Glaciimonas sp. PCH181: one gene and its partners. The protein of the gene in region 3 interacts with the protein of the main gene of each other region in a pairwise test. Links are inferred from orthologs where the notes say so. Each region holds a gene or a part of one and is shown on either strand. Other genes may lie near its edges. The genes, in order: nusG, hfq and rho.

Region 1 (5,107 bases), 640 kb from region 3 along the record:
GCAGGTAAACACCTTTGCTGGTTGCTGGTTTAGCTTTGCTCAGCGCATCGATAAGTGCCAACAAATTCGATTTCAATTCAGCATCGCTGAACGATTTACGACCGATAGTGGCGTGAATAATACCGCCTTTGTCAGTACGGTATTGCACTTGACCAGCTTTTGCATTTTTAACTGCAGTAGCAACGTCAGGGGTAACAGTTCCGACCTTCGGGTTAGGCATCAAACCACGTGGTCCCAGGATTTGACCCAGAGTACCAACGATACGCATAGTATCTGGCGACGCGATAACGATATCAAAAGGCATGTTACCGGCTTTAATTTGCTCAGCCAGATCTTCCATACCCACGACATCTGCACCAGCTGCTTTTGCCTGTTCAGCTTTTTCACCTGATGCAAAAACTGCAACACGGACGCTCTTACCTGTACCAGCTGGCAACACTACCGAGCCACGAACAACTTGATCCGATTTCTTAGCATCTACGCCCAATTGAACGGACACATCGATAGACTCATTGAACTTGGCAGTTGCGCATTCTTTGATCAATACAATAGCGTTATCGAATGGATAAGCCTTAGTACGATCAACTTTTGCTTTAATTGCTTTTACGCGTTTTGTTAACTTAGCCATTACAGACCCTCCACCGTGATGCCCATTGAACGAGCGGAACCGGCGATGGTACGCACGGCAGCTTCCAGATCAGCACCAGTAAGGTCGGGCTTCTTCTGTGTAGCGATATCTTCTGCTTGTTGGCGAGTGATCGAACCGACTTTATCGGTATGCGGCTTAGCCGAACCCTTAGTGATACCAGCAGCTTTTTTGATCAAAATAGTTGCAGGAGGAGTCTTCATCACAAAAGTGAAAGACTTATCTGCAAATGCAGTAATCACAACTGGAATTGGCAGACCTGGCTCAACGCCTTGAGTCTGGGCATTAAATGCCTTACAGAATTCCATGATGTTAAGACCGCGTTGACCCAGTGCTGGACCGATCGGAGGGGATGGGTTTGCTTTACCTGCTGGAACTTGCAGCTTGATAAAACCAATGATTTTCTTTGCCATGATGGCTCCTACGTTGATTGAGTGTTAGCGCCTGTTCACTCATTGCTGAGTTAATTGGGCTCCTCTCTTACTAATAACAGCGAATTAATAAGTTCTTCGAACCTACCGCGCTCCGCCGGGCGCTTTATTACAAAAAATCGCGTTATCTAAATACAACCTGATAACGAAAAATTTAGACTTTTTCAACCTGGCCAAATTCCAACTCAACCGGTGTTGCACGACCGAAGATGGTTACCGTCACGCGCACGCGCGATTTTTCGTAGTTCACTTCTTCGACGTTACCGTTGAAATCGGTGAAAGGACCATCTTTGATGCGGACCAATTCACCCACTTCGTACAATACTTTCGGACGCGGCTTCTCGACACCATCTTGCATTTGCTGCATGATTTTATCGACTTCATGCTGCGGAATCGGCGTAGGCTTATTTGACTTGCCGCCGATGAAACCGGTGACTTTATTTGTATTTTTGACCAGATGCCATGTTTCATCCGTCATTTCCATCTCAACCAGAACATAGCCTGGGAAGAAACGACGCTCAGTTACTGACTTTTGACCATTCTTAACTTCAATCACTTCTTCAGTAGGGACTAAAATTTGACCAAACTGATCTTGCATACCGGCACGTTCAGCACGCTCGGTGAGCGCACGCATCACGCTTTTTTCCATGCCAGAATAGGCGTGCACAACATACCAGCGCTTCTTGCCCATAGGCGCAGACGCCGGCGTCGTTACTTCGACCGGCGTTGCTTGTGCGTCGTCTTGTGTGCTTTCGCTCATTATTATTTCCAACCCAAAATCACGTCGTACAATAAAACTTCAAGGAGCTTGTCGGTTCCCCACAGGAAAATCGCCATTACCAACACAAAGACAAAAACAATGGCAGTAATTTGCATCGCTTCTTTGCGGGTAGGCCAGACCACCTTTTTAGTTTCGCGGATAGCTTCCTTGGCGAAACTTAGAAATTCTCTGCCTTGAGTCGAGGTCCACGCTAATGCAATCGCAACGATCAAACCGGCGACTAGAACACTTGCACGTACCAAGCTTGGCTTGTCCGACAAAAAATAAAAGCCGACTATGCCGGCAACGACAGCTAAAACTGCCAATACTACTTTGAGCTTGTCGCCTGACGGGCTGACAGTTTGCACAGGGTGGTTAGACATACGTGGATTTATACTTTCAGTACCCTACACCTGAATCGGTGGCAGGGGCGGAGGGCATCGAACCCCCAACCTCCGGTTTTGGAGACCGGCGCTCTGCCAATTGAGCTACACCCCTAACGCTTAAGACTTAATCAAGTTACTTGGCTTATTTAACTCGAAACAACACTTTTATTAACTACTTCACTTCTACTACCACTCAGACATCAACGCCGCAATCAGGATAAATCCAAAATTGCGGCGTGTAAAACCAATAAATTACGCGTCAGGCAGGATTTTAGCAACAACACCCGCGCCAACAGTACGACCACCTTCACGAATAGCGAAGCGCAAGCCTTCTTCCATCGCGATTGGGTTGATCAGCATCACTGTGATCGAAACGTTATCGCCTGGCATCACCATTTCTTTACCTTCTGGCAACGCGATCGAACCAGTTACATCCGTCGTACGGAAGTAGAACTGTGGACGATAGTTGTTGAAGAAAGGTGTATGACGGCCGCCTTCGTCTTTCGACAGAACATAGATCTCGCCTGTGAAATGCTTGTGTGGCTTGATCGTACCTGGTTTCGCCAGAACTTGACCCCGCTCAACATCTTCACGCTTCGTACCGCGCAACAGAACACCAACGTTATCGCCAGCTTGACCTTGGTCCAGCAACTTACGGAACATTTCAACGCCAGTACAAGTCGTTTTTTGTGTATCGCGAATACCAATGATTTCCAGTTCTTCGCCAACTTTAACAATACCGCGCTCGATACGACCAGTTACCACTGTACCGCGACCTGAGATCGAGAACACATCTTCCACTGGCAGCAAGAACGCGCCATCAACTGCACGCTCTGGTGTCGGGATGTAGCTGTCCAGTGCGTCAGCCAACTTCATGATCGACTCTTCGCCCAATGGACCTGTGTCGCCTTCCAGTGCCAGCTTCGCTGAACCCTGGATGATCGGCAGGTCGTCGCCTGGGAATTCATACTTGCTCAATAACTCACGCACTTCCATTTCGACCAGCTCAAGCAACTCAGCATCGTCAACCATGTCGCATTTGTTCAGGTACACAATGATGTATGGCACACCAACTTGACGCGCCAGCAAGATGTGCTCACGCGTTTGTGGCATCGGACCATCAGCAGCCGAACACACCAGAATCGCACCGTCCATTTGCGCCGCGCCAGTGATCATGTTTTTAACATAGTCAGCATGGCCTGGGCAGTCAACGTGCGCGTAGTGGCGATTCGCCGTTTCGTATTCTACGTGCGCTGTGTTGATCGTAATACCACGCGCTTTTTCTTCCGGTGCCGCATCAATTTGCGCGTAGCCTTTAGCTTCGCCGCCAAATTTCTTCGACAACACCGTCGCAATTGCTGCAGTCAGTGTGGTTTTGCCATGATCAACGTGGCCAATCGTGCCCACATTCACGTGCGGCTTGGTCCGCTCAAATTTGCTCTTTGCCATCTTGGAACTCCTAAAGATTTGATGAGAATGTTCAGGCACGCGCCCGACTGCATTACATTGAATACTACTGATTGACTAATCAAGAAATTACAGCGCTGGCTCCGCGCCGAATCGGGCACTGCGAACGGACTGAATACTTGGTGCCCTTGACGTGGATCGAACACGTGGCCTCTCCCTTACCAAGGGAGTGCTCTACCACTGAGCTACAAGGGCTATGCTGCTCGTGTACCGACAACTCCCAGCAACACGCTCAACCTATAAACTTGCGAAACAATTTCACTTGCAACTCATGTATAACTAAAACTGGAGCGGGTGAAGGGAATCGAACCCTCGTCATAAGCTTGGAAGGCTTCTGCTCTACCATTGAGCTACACCCGCGAGATCACTTCTTCATCCGCAACATTTACTACATGCAACACTACTTTTGACTGTGGTGGAGGGGGCTGGATTCGAACCAGCGTACTCGCAAGAGGGCAGATTTACAGTCTGCTGCCATTAACCACTCGACCACCCCTCCGCACGGAACCCAAAACTATAGTGAAACACCTTCTACTTGTCAACTATTTTCGCTAAATTTTCTGAAAATAAGGATCAGAATCAATTAGACAGAGCTATAGCGGAAGCAAGCCCGCTACTATACTACAAAGATTTTCAGATAGACAAGCACTTGCGCAAAATTAATTAAAAATATTTGCAAGTAGCAATTTAGAAGCGGGTTTCGCGCGCTGCTCTTAGGAAGCCGTCGAGAATCGGTGTGCAATCCAGCAATTCTGGCCCGCCAGCCCGATGAAATTCCGGATGCCATTGCAAGCCCATCACGAACGGTGCCTTGCGATAACGGATCGCTTCGGTGATGTTGTCAACACCTGACACTGCCTCGACAGATAGATCGCGGCCCAAGTCCTTCACCGCCTGATGATGTATCGAGTTCACCACCCATTCTTTGCCCGTATCTGTATTGGAGGACGGAAACAAACCCGCCAGCGACGAACCCGGAGGAAATTGAATCGCGTGATGCAAGCGATCGTACTCATCGTTAACGTGGGCGATTGAACTGGGCACATCGGTCGCAATGTCTTGATATAACGTACCGCCCAAAGCCACGTTAATCAATTGACAACCTCGGCAAATACCCAAAACCGGTTTGCCAGCTTCGATAAATTCATGCAGCAATTCGAGCTCATACATATCGCGGACCCGGTCCCCTCCCCATTCAGGACGCGTTGCAGCTTCTGCGTAGCTCTGCGGCGAGACATCAGCGCCACCTTGCAACACCAGACCATCCAAATGCTTGGCATAGTCACGCAGACGGATGCTGCTGGGATGAACCAAGCCATTGGTGTTCACCGTCGGGATCATGAAAACCAGCACATCACGCGACATCACCCATTGCGCGATCGATTCTTCAAGATATTGCAAGGTGCGCCCACGCAGG
Region 2 (5,054 bases), on a different replicon or contig from region 3:
TCGATACAGGTGGTTTTGAGCCTGTTGCCAAAGACGGCATAATGCATGAAATGGCGAAACAGACCAAGCAGGCAGTGGCGGAAGCCGATGTCGTGATTTTTATCGTCGATGGTCGCCAGGGTTTGACGCCACACGATAAAACAATTACCGATTTTTTGCGCAAGTCAGGCCGTTCGGTAATGTTAGTTGTGAATAAATCAGAGGGAATGAAGTACACCTCCGTTACTGCAGAGTTTTATGAATTAGGCCTTGGTGACCCATACGTTATCTCCGCTGCACATGGCGATGGCGTGGCTGATTTGGTCGAAGAATCGCTGGATTTAGCCTTTGCTCAGCGTCCGCCCGAGATCGAAGAACTTGTCACTAATCAGAGAAGTATCAAAATTGCGATTGTTGGTCGTCCTAATGTCGGTAAGTCGACGTTGGTGAATACCTTGCTGGGAGAAGAGCGCGTAATCGCGTTTGACATGCCGGGAACAACACGCGATTCTATCGAAATTCCATTTGAGCGAGATGGTACGCATTACACCTTGATCGACACCGCTGGTATTCGTAGGCGAGGTAAAGTATTTGAGGCGATTGAGAAATTTTCTGTAGTGAAAACTCTACAGTCAATTTCCGAAGCAAATGTCGTTTTATTGTTGTTAGATGCGCAACAGGATATTTCAGAGCAGGATGCCCATATTGCAGGGTTTATTCTTGAAACCGGCCGCGCGTTAGTGGTTGGTATCAATAAATGGGATGGCCTGACCAGTGAACGACGTGAAGAAATTAAAATTGACCTTGATCGTAAGCTTAATTTTCTTTCGTTCGCGAAATTTCACTATATATCTGCATTGAAGTCCACCGGCATTGCGCCTTTGATGAAATCCGTTGACGCCGCGTATGGTGCTGCGATGTCGAATCTGACTACACCAAAACTGACTAGAGCATTGCTCGAAGCGGTAGAGCATCAGCAGCCTCGTCGCAAAGGTTCGATTCGTCCGAAACTGCGTTATGCGCATCAAGGTGGCATGAATCCTCCTATCGTTGTCATTCACGGTAACGCGCTGGAAGCAATCGATGCTAACTACAGACGTTATCTTGAAAAATACTTTCGTGAAACTTTTTCACTGATTGGGACTCCATTACGTATCGAGTTCAAGTCAGGTAAGAACCCGTTTGCACGTCCGTTAAAATAGATTTCCGTTGGCAGTATTGTCAGAAATCGTTTACATTCGTTATACACCACCGAGTCATTCATCGAAGTCCCGTCAAATATGGCGGGGCGTGCTTGACTTCTAATCACAACAACACAGTGGAGTAGCCATGAGTAATAAAGGGCAATTGTTACAAGACCCGTTCCTGAACGCCTTACGCAAAGAACACGTTCCAGTATCAATTTATCTGGTAAATGGTATTAAGCTTCAAGGCCATATTGAATCTTTTGATCAATATGTGGTTTTGCTGCGTAATACAGTGACCCAAATGGTTTATAAACATGCCATTTCAACTGTCGTTCCTGCGCGCGCTGTTACGCTGAATCTTGAAGCAGACGCAGAGTAATCGACCGCTGTCTAATTGGATAGCAACACTACTTCCCCGATGCGAGCCGCATTAGTCGGCGTGGACTTCGGCAAAGGCGACTTTGCCGCAGGTCTGGAAGAGCTCTCCTTGCTGGCTAAGTCAGCAGGTGCGATTCCGCTCGTCACATTGACGGGAAGGCGTGGCGCACCGGATGCTGCATTATTTGTCGGCTCAGGCAAGGCGCAGGAAATTGCGGATGCAGTGCTGGACGAAGAGCTGGAGATCGTCATCTTTAACCATGCTCTGTCTCCAGCGCAGCAACGTAATCTTGAACGTGTCTTAAAAGTACGCGTGCTCGATCGTACTAGTTTGATTTTGGATATTTTTGCCCAACGTGCTAAAAGTCACGAGGGGAAAGTTCAGGTTGAGTTAGCGCAACTTCAGCATTTGGCGACGCGGTTGATACGTGGCTGGACCCATTTGGAGCGCCAAAAAGGTGGTATTGGACTGCGTGGACCTGGTGAAACGCAGCTTGAAACTGATAGGCGTTTGTTGGGCGATCGCGTCAAAGCTTTGCGCGGGCGGTTGGAAAAACTGCACCGCCAGCATGCAACGCAGCGACGCGCGCGTGGCCGCAACAACATACCGTCGATTTCTTTGGTTGGATACACCAACGCTGGAAAATCGACGTTATTCAATGCTCTATCTAAAGCTGGGGTGTACGCGGCAGATCAATTGTTTGCAACCCTTGATACTACTTCACGGAAAATTTACCTCCAAGAAGTTGGGAATGTAGTCATTTCTGATACTGTTGGTTTTATTCGTGAGTTGCCGCATCAGCTAGTCGCCGCGTTTAGGGCAACGCTGGAAGAAACAATCCACGCAGACTTGTTATTGCATGTGGTGGACGCTGCAAGCCCGGCTCGGTTAGAGCAAATTGAGCAAGTTAATTTGGTGTTGAAAGAGATCGGTGCAGATCATATTCCTCAGATTCTAGTCTGGAACAAGATTGACGCCGCTGGGCTGGAGCCGGGAATAGAGCGTAATGAGTATGATAAAATCCAGCGTGTTTTTATTAGCGCACAAAGTGGCGCTGGGCTTGGTTTAATCCGTCAGGCTATTGCGGAGTTTGTGATGGAAAGTAACGCGGCGAGGGTCGATCAGCACGGCATTGAAAACACCCAAGATTCGCCTATTAAACGCCTCTAACGAGCATTCCAACCTATTTATACCGGATCACGATCGAATGCTTGGTTCTATATTAAAAAAATTTGGTGTCAAATTTTCGTTGAATGACCCCCAGTGGGGCCGTAATTCACAAAATGACAACAAACAAAACGACGGCAAAAAGCCGAATAATTCCCCCCCCGATCTCGACCAGTTATGGCGCGACTTCAATCAACGCATTAACCGCTTTTTTGGCAACAAAAATAGCGGTGGCGGTGGTGGTGATGCGAATGATGGAGGAAAGGGTTTCCCTACAGGAAAAAGCGCTGGCGTAGGAGCTGGTGTGATCGCTGTGATCGTCGCTTTCCTCTGGTTGGCGAGCGGTTTTTTCACTGTTCAGGAAGGTCAAACCGGGGTTGTAATGACCTTCGGTAAGTACAGCCATTCGACGATGGCCGGTTTTAACTGGCGGTGGCCGTATCCAATTCAAAGCCACGAAATTGTCAATGTTTCCGGTGTTCGCACAATCGAAGTCGGTTATCGCTCGAACGCTAAAAACAAACAGCCAAAAGAAGCTCTGATGTTGACTGAAGATGAAAACATCATCGATATTCAATTCGCTGTGCAATACAAACTTAAGAGTGCTGCTGACTGGATTTTCAAAAATCGCGATCAGGAAGAAACCGTCCGTCAGGTCGCCGAAACTTCCATTCGGGAAATTGTTGGTAAAAGCCAAATGGATTTTGTCCTGTATGAAGGACGGGAAAAAGTTGCTTTAGATGTAAGTCAATTAATGCAACAAATTCTGGATCATTATCAGAGCGGTGTGCAAATCACTAATGTGACAATGCAAGGCGTGCAACCGCCGGAGCAAGTTCAGGCAGCTTTTGACGATGCAGTAAAAGCCGGGCAAGATCGTGAACGTCAAAAGAATGAAGGACAGGCTTACGCTAATGATGTGATTCCTAAGGCACGTGGTGCGGCTTCTCGCTTGCTTCAAGAGGCAGAGGCTTATAGCGCCCGGGTTACTGCGAATGCTGAGGGTGATGCATCGCGGTTCAAGCAAGTATTGACCGAATATCAGAAAGCGCCAGCTGTGACTCGCGACCGGATGTATTTGGATACCATGCAACAGATTTTTGCAAATACCACCAAAGTTATGATTGATGCTAAGAGCGGGAATAATTTGCTGTATTTACCACTAGACAAGCTTATTGCGCAATCTGCTGCATCCGGTGCGATTGGCAGTGCTGGATCGTCTACAGGTACAGCTGCAGTTAGTCCTGCGACGGTTCCGGTAGTGCCAGCGAAAGATAACGACGCTCAGGCGGTGAATGATTCGCGGTCTCGCGAGAGCCGTGATCGGGAGGGACGATAATGAATCGCTTAATATCCCTCGCAATTGGTATATTTATTGTTATAGCGTTGCTGCTTTCAACCGTATTCGTGGTTGATCAGCGTCAATATGGCATTTTGTTTGCCTTTGGTGAAGTCAAGCAGGTCATTAGTGAACCCGGGTTGCATTTCAAATTACCGCCACCGTTCCAAAATGTTGTGTTTTTGGACAAACGGATTTTGACTATCGATCCTCCTGAAACAGACCGCTTTATCACTGCCGAAAAGAAGAATATTCTGATCGATGTATACGTGAAATGGCGCATTGTCGATCCTAAACTTTATTTTGTTAGTTTTGGCGTTGATGAGAAACGTGCCCAAGATCGTATGTCTCAGATTGTCAAAGCGGCGTTGAACGAAGAGATTACCAAGCGCACAGTGCGTGAAGTTATTTCTGGCGAGCGTGGCAAAGTGATGGATGCGCTGCGTAAAAAAGTCGAAGAGGAAGCCAAGCAAATCGGTGTCGATATAGTTGATGTGCGTCTGAAGCGTGTTGATTATGTCGATCAAATCAATGCTTCTGTGTACGACAGAATGAAATCTGAGCGTGCGCGGGTTGCAAATGAATTGCGCTCGACTGGTTTTGCTGAATCGGAAAAAATTCGTGCTGATGCAGATAAACAACGGACGGTGATTTTGGCCGAAGCTTATCGTGATGCAGAAAATATGCGCGGTGAGGGTGATGCCAAGGCTTCGCAAATTTACGCACAGGCATTTGGCAAGAGCCCGGAATTCTACAAGTTTTATCGTAGCCTAGAGGCTTATCGGGCCAGCTTTAAGAGTCGTCACGATTTGATGGTGGTTGATCCTAACTCGGAGTTCTTTAAGTATTTCAAGAACCCGGGAACTGGATCTGCCAAATAAAGAGTAAGCCACACATTTTAGGTGGTTGTTGAAATATTGATAAGGAGTGGTTGGTCGTTCATTGCGACAATCACTCGACCCCAAAATCAGGGGTTCAGAGTAGTAATTAAATGGCGTCATTT
Region 3 (5,138 bases):
CAGGTGCTTTTATAGCGGTTGTTTGTTGATTACCGCTTTTACGGTAAAGCACCAGCGTGGCAATCAGGCCGCAAACAGCTGCAAAGCTCATCCACAAACCTGGCGCTGCTTTGTTTCCGGTAAATTCGATCAATCCGGTCGCAATGGCTGGGGTAAAGCCACCAAAAATCGCCGTTGCCAGACTGTAGGCTAAGGAAAAGCCGACAGTACGCACATCCACCGGCATCACTTCTGTTAATGCAACGACCATCGCGCCGTTATAACTGGAATATAAGAATGACAACCATAGTTCAACAATCAGCATGCGATTGAAGCTTGGTTCTGACACTAACCAGGATAACGCCGGATAAGCGCTCAGGATCGTGAGGATCGTAAATATCAGTAACAGTGGGCGACGACCGACGCGGTCAGATAACGCTCCCATGACCGGCAGCCAGATAAAGTTGGAGATACCGACGCAAAAGGTCACGATCAATGCGTCAGTCGTCGTGAGTTTCAAGACCGTTTTGCCGAATGTCGGTGTGTATACGGTGATGAGGTAGAAAGAAACGGTTGTCATAGACACCAGCATCATGCCAGCGATTACCAAGCCCCAATTGTCAACCATGGAGCGCATGATCTGACGCATATTTGGTTTATGTTTGCGGGCGAGAAATTCTTCTGTTTCTTGCAACGAACTACGAATAATGAACAATACCGGCACGATCATGCAGCCGATAAAGAAAGGAATGCGCCATCCCCAATCAGCGATTTGCGCTGGTGCCAGATTGACCTGAAGGCCATAGCCAAGCGCAGCTGCCACAATAATGGCGACTTGCTGACTTGCCGATTGCCAGCTCACATAAAATCCTTTGTGGCCCGGCGTTGCCATTTCTGACAGATAAACAGACACGCCGCCCAGCTCAACACCGGCTGAGAAGCCTTGTAGCAAACGACCGGTTAAGACCAGAAACGGTGCCAGATAGCCGATGGTGGCATAGCCCGGTACAAAGGCGATCAGCATCGTGCCGATTGCCATTAATGCCAGTGTCACGATCAAACCTTTGCGGCGACCGATGCGATCGACATACGCGCCTAGAATAATCGCGCCTAAAGGTCGCATTAAAAAACCTGCGCCAAAGGTCATGAAAGTCAGCATCAGGGACGCGAATTCATTGCTTGCAGGGAAGAAGGTTTTGGCGATATGTGTGGCGTAGAATCCAAACAGGAAGAAGTCAAACATCTCCATGAAGTTGCCGCTGGTAACGCGCAAAACGGTACCGAATTTTGATTGACTGGACTTGGTGGTTGTCATGGTTTTATTTCCGCCAGAATTTGAGGTTCGCAAGAATAGCACTTAATTGGGATTTATCTCGGGGCGTTGTCAATACGTCAGAGTTGTTGGATTATTCCTATCTTCATCAGGTATAAATTTTATGCCATATGCAAGTCAGCAAGGATGCCGGAGAGAACTTGCGAGGTTTTTTGTTTATTCTTTCAGCGTTTTTAACGCTCCATAATTTTGTTCTCATGGCGTGCTTATGTCCATAGCCAATCGAAAATTGCGCGTCTGCACTGGTCGTGTGCGACCGATGGACACTGTCCGAAGTTTCAAACTAACGTCTATTTTTCCGTATATTTTTTTGCTGTGCTGCACAAAAAAAGTCTGACGTGCTTGCGCAGGTCAGACTTTTTTGTAGCTCAATTCAGCGACTTCTTACCGCAATCGCCTATTTTCAATCATTCAATCAATTACCGCGCCGCATCATATCGAAAAACTCCAGATTGGTCTTGGTAGATTTGATTTTGTCGAGGATGAACTCCATCGCTTCGATTTCATCCATGCTGTACAGCAGTTTGCGCAGCACCCAGATTTTTTGCAGTTGATCAGGCTTGATCAGTAATTCTTCGCGACGTGTACCGGATTTGTTCAAGTTGATCGCTGGATAGACGCGCTTTTCTGCAAGGCGACGTTCCAGATGGACCTCCATATTACCGGTCCCTTTAAATTCTTCGTAAATCACGTCATCCATACGGCTACCGGTTTCAATCAGCGCTGTAGCGATGATGGTCAACGAGCCGCCTTCTTCGATGTTACGGGCCGCGCCGAAGAAGCGTTTTGGACGTTGTAGCGCATTTGCATCTACACCACCGGTCAGTACCTTGCCGGAAGCAGGGATCACGGTATTGTAAGCACGTGCCAGACGGGTGATGGAATCCAGCAGGATCACGACGTCTTTTTTCATTTCGACCAGACGCTTAGCTTTTTCCAGCACCATTTCGGCGACTTGGACGTGGCGGGTAGCGGGCTCATCGAATGTCGATGCGACTACTTCACCGCGCACTGAGCGCTGCATTTCGGTTACTTCTTCAGGACGTTCGTCGATCAACAGGACGATCATCACAGTATCAGGATGGTTGGTCGTGATCGCATGCGCAATGTGTTGCAGCATGACGGATTTACCAGATTTTGGGGATGCTACCAGCAGACCGCGCTGGCCTTTGCCGATTGGCGCGATCATGTCGATGATGCGGCCGGTGATGTTTTCTTCGCCGCGCATGTCGCGTTCGAGCGGCAGCGGTTTGTTCGGATGCAGGGGCGTCAGGTTCTCAAACAGGATGCGGTGTTTCGATGCTTCCGGTGATTCGCCGTTGACCTTGTCAACTTTGACCAGGGCGAAATAGCGTTCGCCGTCTTTCGGGGTGCGGACTTCACCTTCAATTGAATCGCCAGTATGCAAGTTGAAACGGCGGATTTGTGAAGGTGAGATATAAATGTCGTCGGTGGACGCCATATAACTGGCGTCGGGCGAGCGCAGGAAGCCAAAGCCATCAGGCAAAACTTCAAGAGCGCCATCGCCAAAAATTTGTTCTCCTGATTTCGCGCGTTTCTTGAGAATGGCGAACATCAGTTCTTGTTTGCGCAAGCGCGCGGCGTTATCGATGTCGAGGCCGATTGCCATTTCTAGCAGGGCGGAGACGTGTAGCGCCTTTAGTTCAGATAAATGCATAGTTATGAGTGTCCCGGGGTGGGAATTGTCTGGTGGGGGAGGGGACTACGTGGTGTGAGTAGCTTACTTGTACGGTGTCGTCTAAAAATTATAGGCGACGATGCGGGCGCACCGTCGCGTTTGTTCGCAGTTTACATCAGATACATCAAATATTGCTATCGATGAACGAGGTTAGCTGGCCTTTTGCCAACGCGCCTACTTTTTGAGCGGCTGCAACGCCGTTTTTAAACAAGATCAATGTCGGGATGCCGCGAATACCAAATTTGGCAGGTACTGCCTGATTAGCATCAACGTCCATCTTGGCGATCAGGATTTTGCCGTCGTATTCTTTGGCGACTTCTTCCAGGATCGGGGCAATCATTTTACAAGGACCACACCATTCGGCCCAAAAATCGACCAATACTGGTTTGTCGGATTTAAGTACATCTGCTTCAAAAGATGCGTCGGTAATATGTTTAATGTTTTCGCTCATGGTTTCCTCGGGTAGAGGGAAAAAGAATTAATGTGTGCCAAGACAACTTATCCGAATACCTGGGTGGCTGTCTGCGGCGGGTCCCTATTCTAATAAATAAGTGGGGATGCCGTACGAGACTTCAAGTTTTGCGGGTGTGATAAGAGGTGTTGCGGCGGGATGTTCGTTAAATAATAACCGATTTTAATAAAAAGGGGAGACAGTGTTCTTATTTTTTACCTATTTACGCCGATTGCTCGCATAAAATACTAAGCGCCTGTTGCAAAAAGAGTCGTCCAACAGGCCGATTGTAGTGCTCCTGGCATGATCCATATCCCTATTTCATGAGTAATATGCCGAATAAGTCTCTTTTCAAGTCCCAATTTCAGTCCTTATCGTTATCGCCTTCCAATACTTTTTGGCCCGAGGTAGCCGCTGCTTTGTCGCGTGTCTGTCGCGAAAGCGGTGGTGAGAATACGCGCGATCTTTCCAGTTGGCGCGTGATTGTGCCGGCGTATGTGCACGCCACATTATTGAAAGATGCGCTGGCGACGGCTTTACCCGGCGCCGGCACATTTATTCCGCCGCGTATCAATACCTTATCGGCACTGTTGCAAACCTTGCCGCCAGCGCCAAACGCGCCAACTGCCAGTGCCAGCAGTGAACGGTTGATGCGCTTGTATTCTGAATTGCGCCAACATGCGTGGTTGAAAAAAATATTTAGTGCGCGTCGCAACACTGATTTGCTACCGCTGGCGCAAACGCTGCTGGCATTGTCGGATGAGTTGACGCAGGCATTGTTGCCATCGATACGGGCGACCGGGGACATAGATCAGCGCTGGGAAGCCGCGCTAGAACAATTGACGCCAAGCGCCCGTCAGCTGCTGTCTGACGAGACGCAACTGGTATGGTCGATCTGGAAGAGTCAGCTGGATGGCGATGATGCGATGGCGGTGCGTTTCGATCAAATGCTGCAATTTGCGGAGCAAGCCAATTCACCGCTGGCATGGATCAGCTCAGTCGAACCCGAGCCGATGGAACGTGCTTTTCTAGAAGCCTACGCAAAGACGCAGCCGGTCTTACTGATTATACTGGATTGGCAGCCCGAGAATATCGCCACAGCCTATGCTGCCGCGTGGCCAGAGCTAATTGATGCGCCAGACGCAGCACAGAGCGGCCATCAAGCGCCTGTTGATGATTTATTTGCGGCCCCAGCATTTAATGTCAGGCAGCCATCCAGCCTCGCCTTGTGTGCTACTCACAGCATCGAAGACGAAGCCGTGCAGGGTGCGCAGACCATTCTTGACTGGCTGCAAGCTGGCAAAAACAAGCTAGCGATTGTGGCGCAGGATCGGGTTGTTGCGCGACGGATACGCGCTTTGCTAGAACGTGCGCAAGTCCACGTTGCCGATGAAACCGGCTGGAAATTATCGACCACGCGCGCAGCATCTGCGATTGCGGCATGGTTTGACGTTGTCACGCAACGTGGCGAAACGACGGCGTTGCTGGATTTTCTGAAATCTCCGTTTATGTTGGCCGATTTGCCGGATAAATCCTCGCAAGTTATGGCGATTGAAATAGCGCTGCGGCGGGCGAATGTTTTAGGTGAATGGGGTAGCGTCATTTATGCCCTGAGTGATGTGCCCGTGGCGCAACAAACGGTCTCCATGCTGGCGCAACAAGCGGGCGTCTACGCC

What was found.
Region 1: the proteins of rho (region 3) and nusG interact in binary tests that used the Escherichia coli proteins (3 or more experiments, as listed by UniProt). The link is inferred for Glaciimonas sp. PCH181 from one-to-one orthologs.
Region 2: the proteins of rho (region 3) and hfq interact in binary tests that used the Escherichia coli proteins (3 or more experiments, as listed by UniProt). The link is inferred for Glaciimonas sp. PCH181 from one-to-one orthologs.

Annotation. Positions count from the first base shown.
Region 1 is NZ_PYFP01000002.1:896,476-901,582, forward strand. What follows is about bases 1-2,904. They hold nusG (transcription termination/antitermination protein NusG), read right to left. Parts: upstream 1,769-2,904; coding sequence 1,232-1,768; downstream 1-1,231. Other genes in these bases: rplA (50S ribosomal protein L1), read right to left, coding at 1-628; rplK (50S ribosomal protein L11), read right to left, coding at 628-1,059; secE (preprotein translocase subunit SecE), read right to left, coding at 1,840-2,220; tuf (elongation factor Tu), read right to left, coding at 2,476-2,904. Outside these bases: more of tuf, read right to left, coding at 2,905-3,672; C7W93_RS17255 (gamma-glutamyl-gamma-aminobutyrate hydrolase family protein), read right to left, coding at 4,378-5,107. UniProt on the Escherichia coli protein: Part of the processive rRNA transcription and antitermination complex (rrnTAC). The complex forms an RNA-chaperone ring around the RNA exit tunnel of RNA polymerase (RNAP).
Region 2 is NZ_PYFP01000001.1:1,734,807-1,739,860, reverse strand. Bases 76-2,926 are described here. They hold hfq (RNA chaperone Hfq), read left to right. Parts: upstream 76-1,308; coding sequence 1,309-1,545; downstream 1,546-2,926. Other genes in these bases: hflK (FtsH protease activity modulator HflK), read left to right, coding at 2,753-2,926; hflX (GTPase HflX), read left to right, coding at 1,585-2,715; der (ribosome biogenesis GTPase Der), read left to right, coding at 76-1,181. Also shown: more of der, read left to right, coding at 1-75; more of hflK, read left to right, coding at 2,927-4,051; protease modulator HflC, read left to right, coding at 4,051-4,932. UniProt on the Escherichia coli protein: RNA chaperone that binds small regulatory RNA (sRNAs) and mRNAs to facilitate mRNA translational regulation in response to envelope stress, environmental stress and changes in metabolite concentrations.
Region 3 is NZ_PYFP01000002.1:254,857-259,994, reverse strand. The notes cover bases 860-3,794. They hold rho (transcription termination factor Rho), read right to left. Parts: upstream 2,991-3,794; coding sequence 1,728-2,990; downstream 860-1,727. Other genes in these bases: trxA (thioredoxin TrxA), read right to left, coding at 3,136-3,462; C7W93_RS14205 (MFS transporter), read right to left, coding at 860-1,294. Also shown: more of C7W93_RS14205, read right to left, coding at 1-859; C7W93_RS14190 (PD-(D/E)XK nuclease family protein), read left to right, coding at 3,795-5,138. UniProt on the Escherichia coli protein: Facilitates transcription termination by a mechanism that involves Rho binding to the nascent RNA, activation of Rho's RNA-dependent ATPase activity, and release of the mRNA from the DNA template.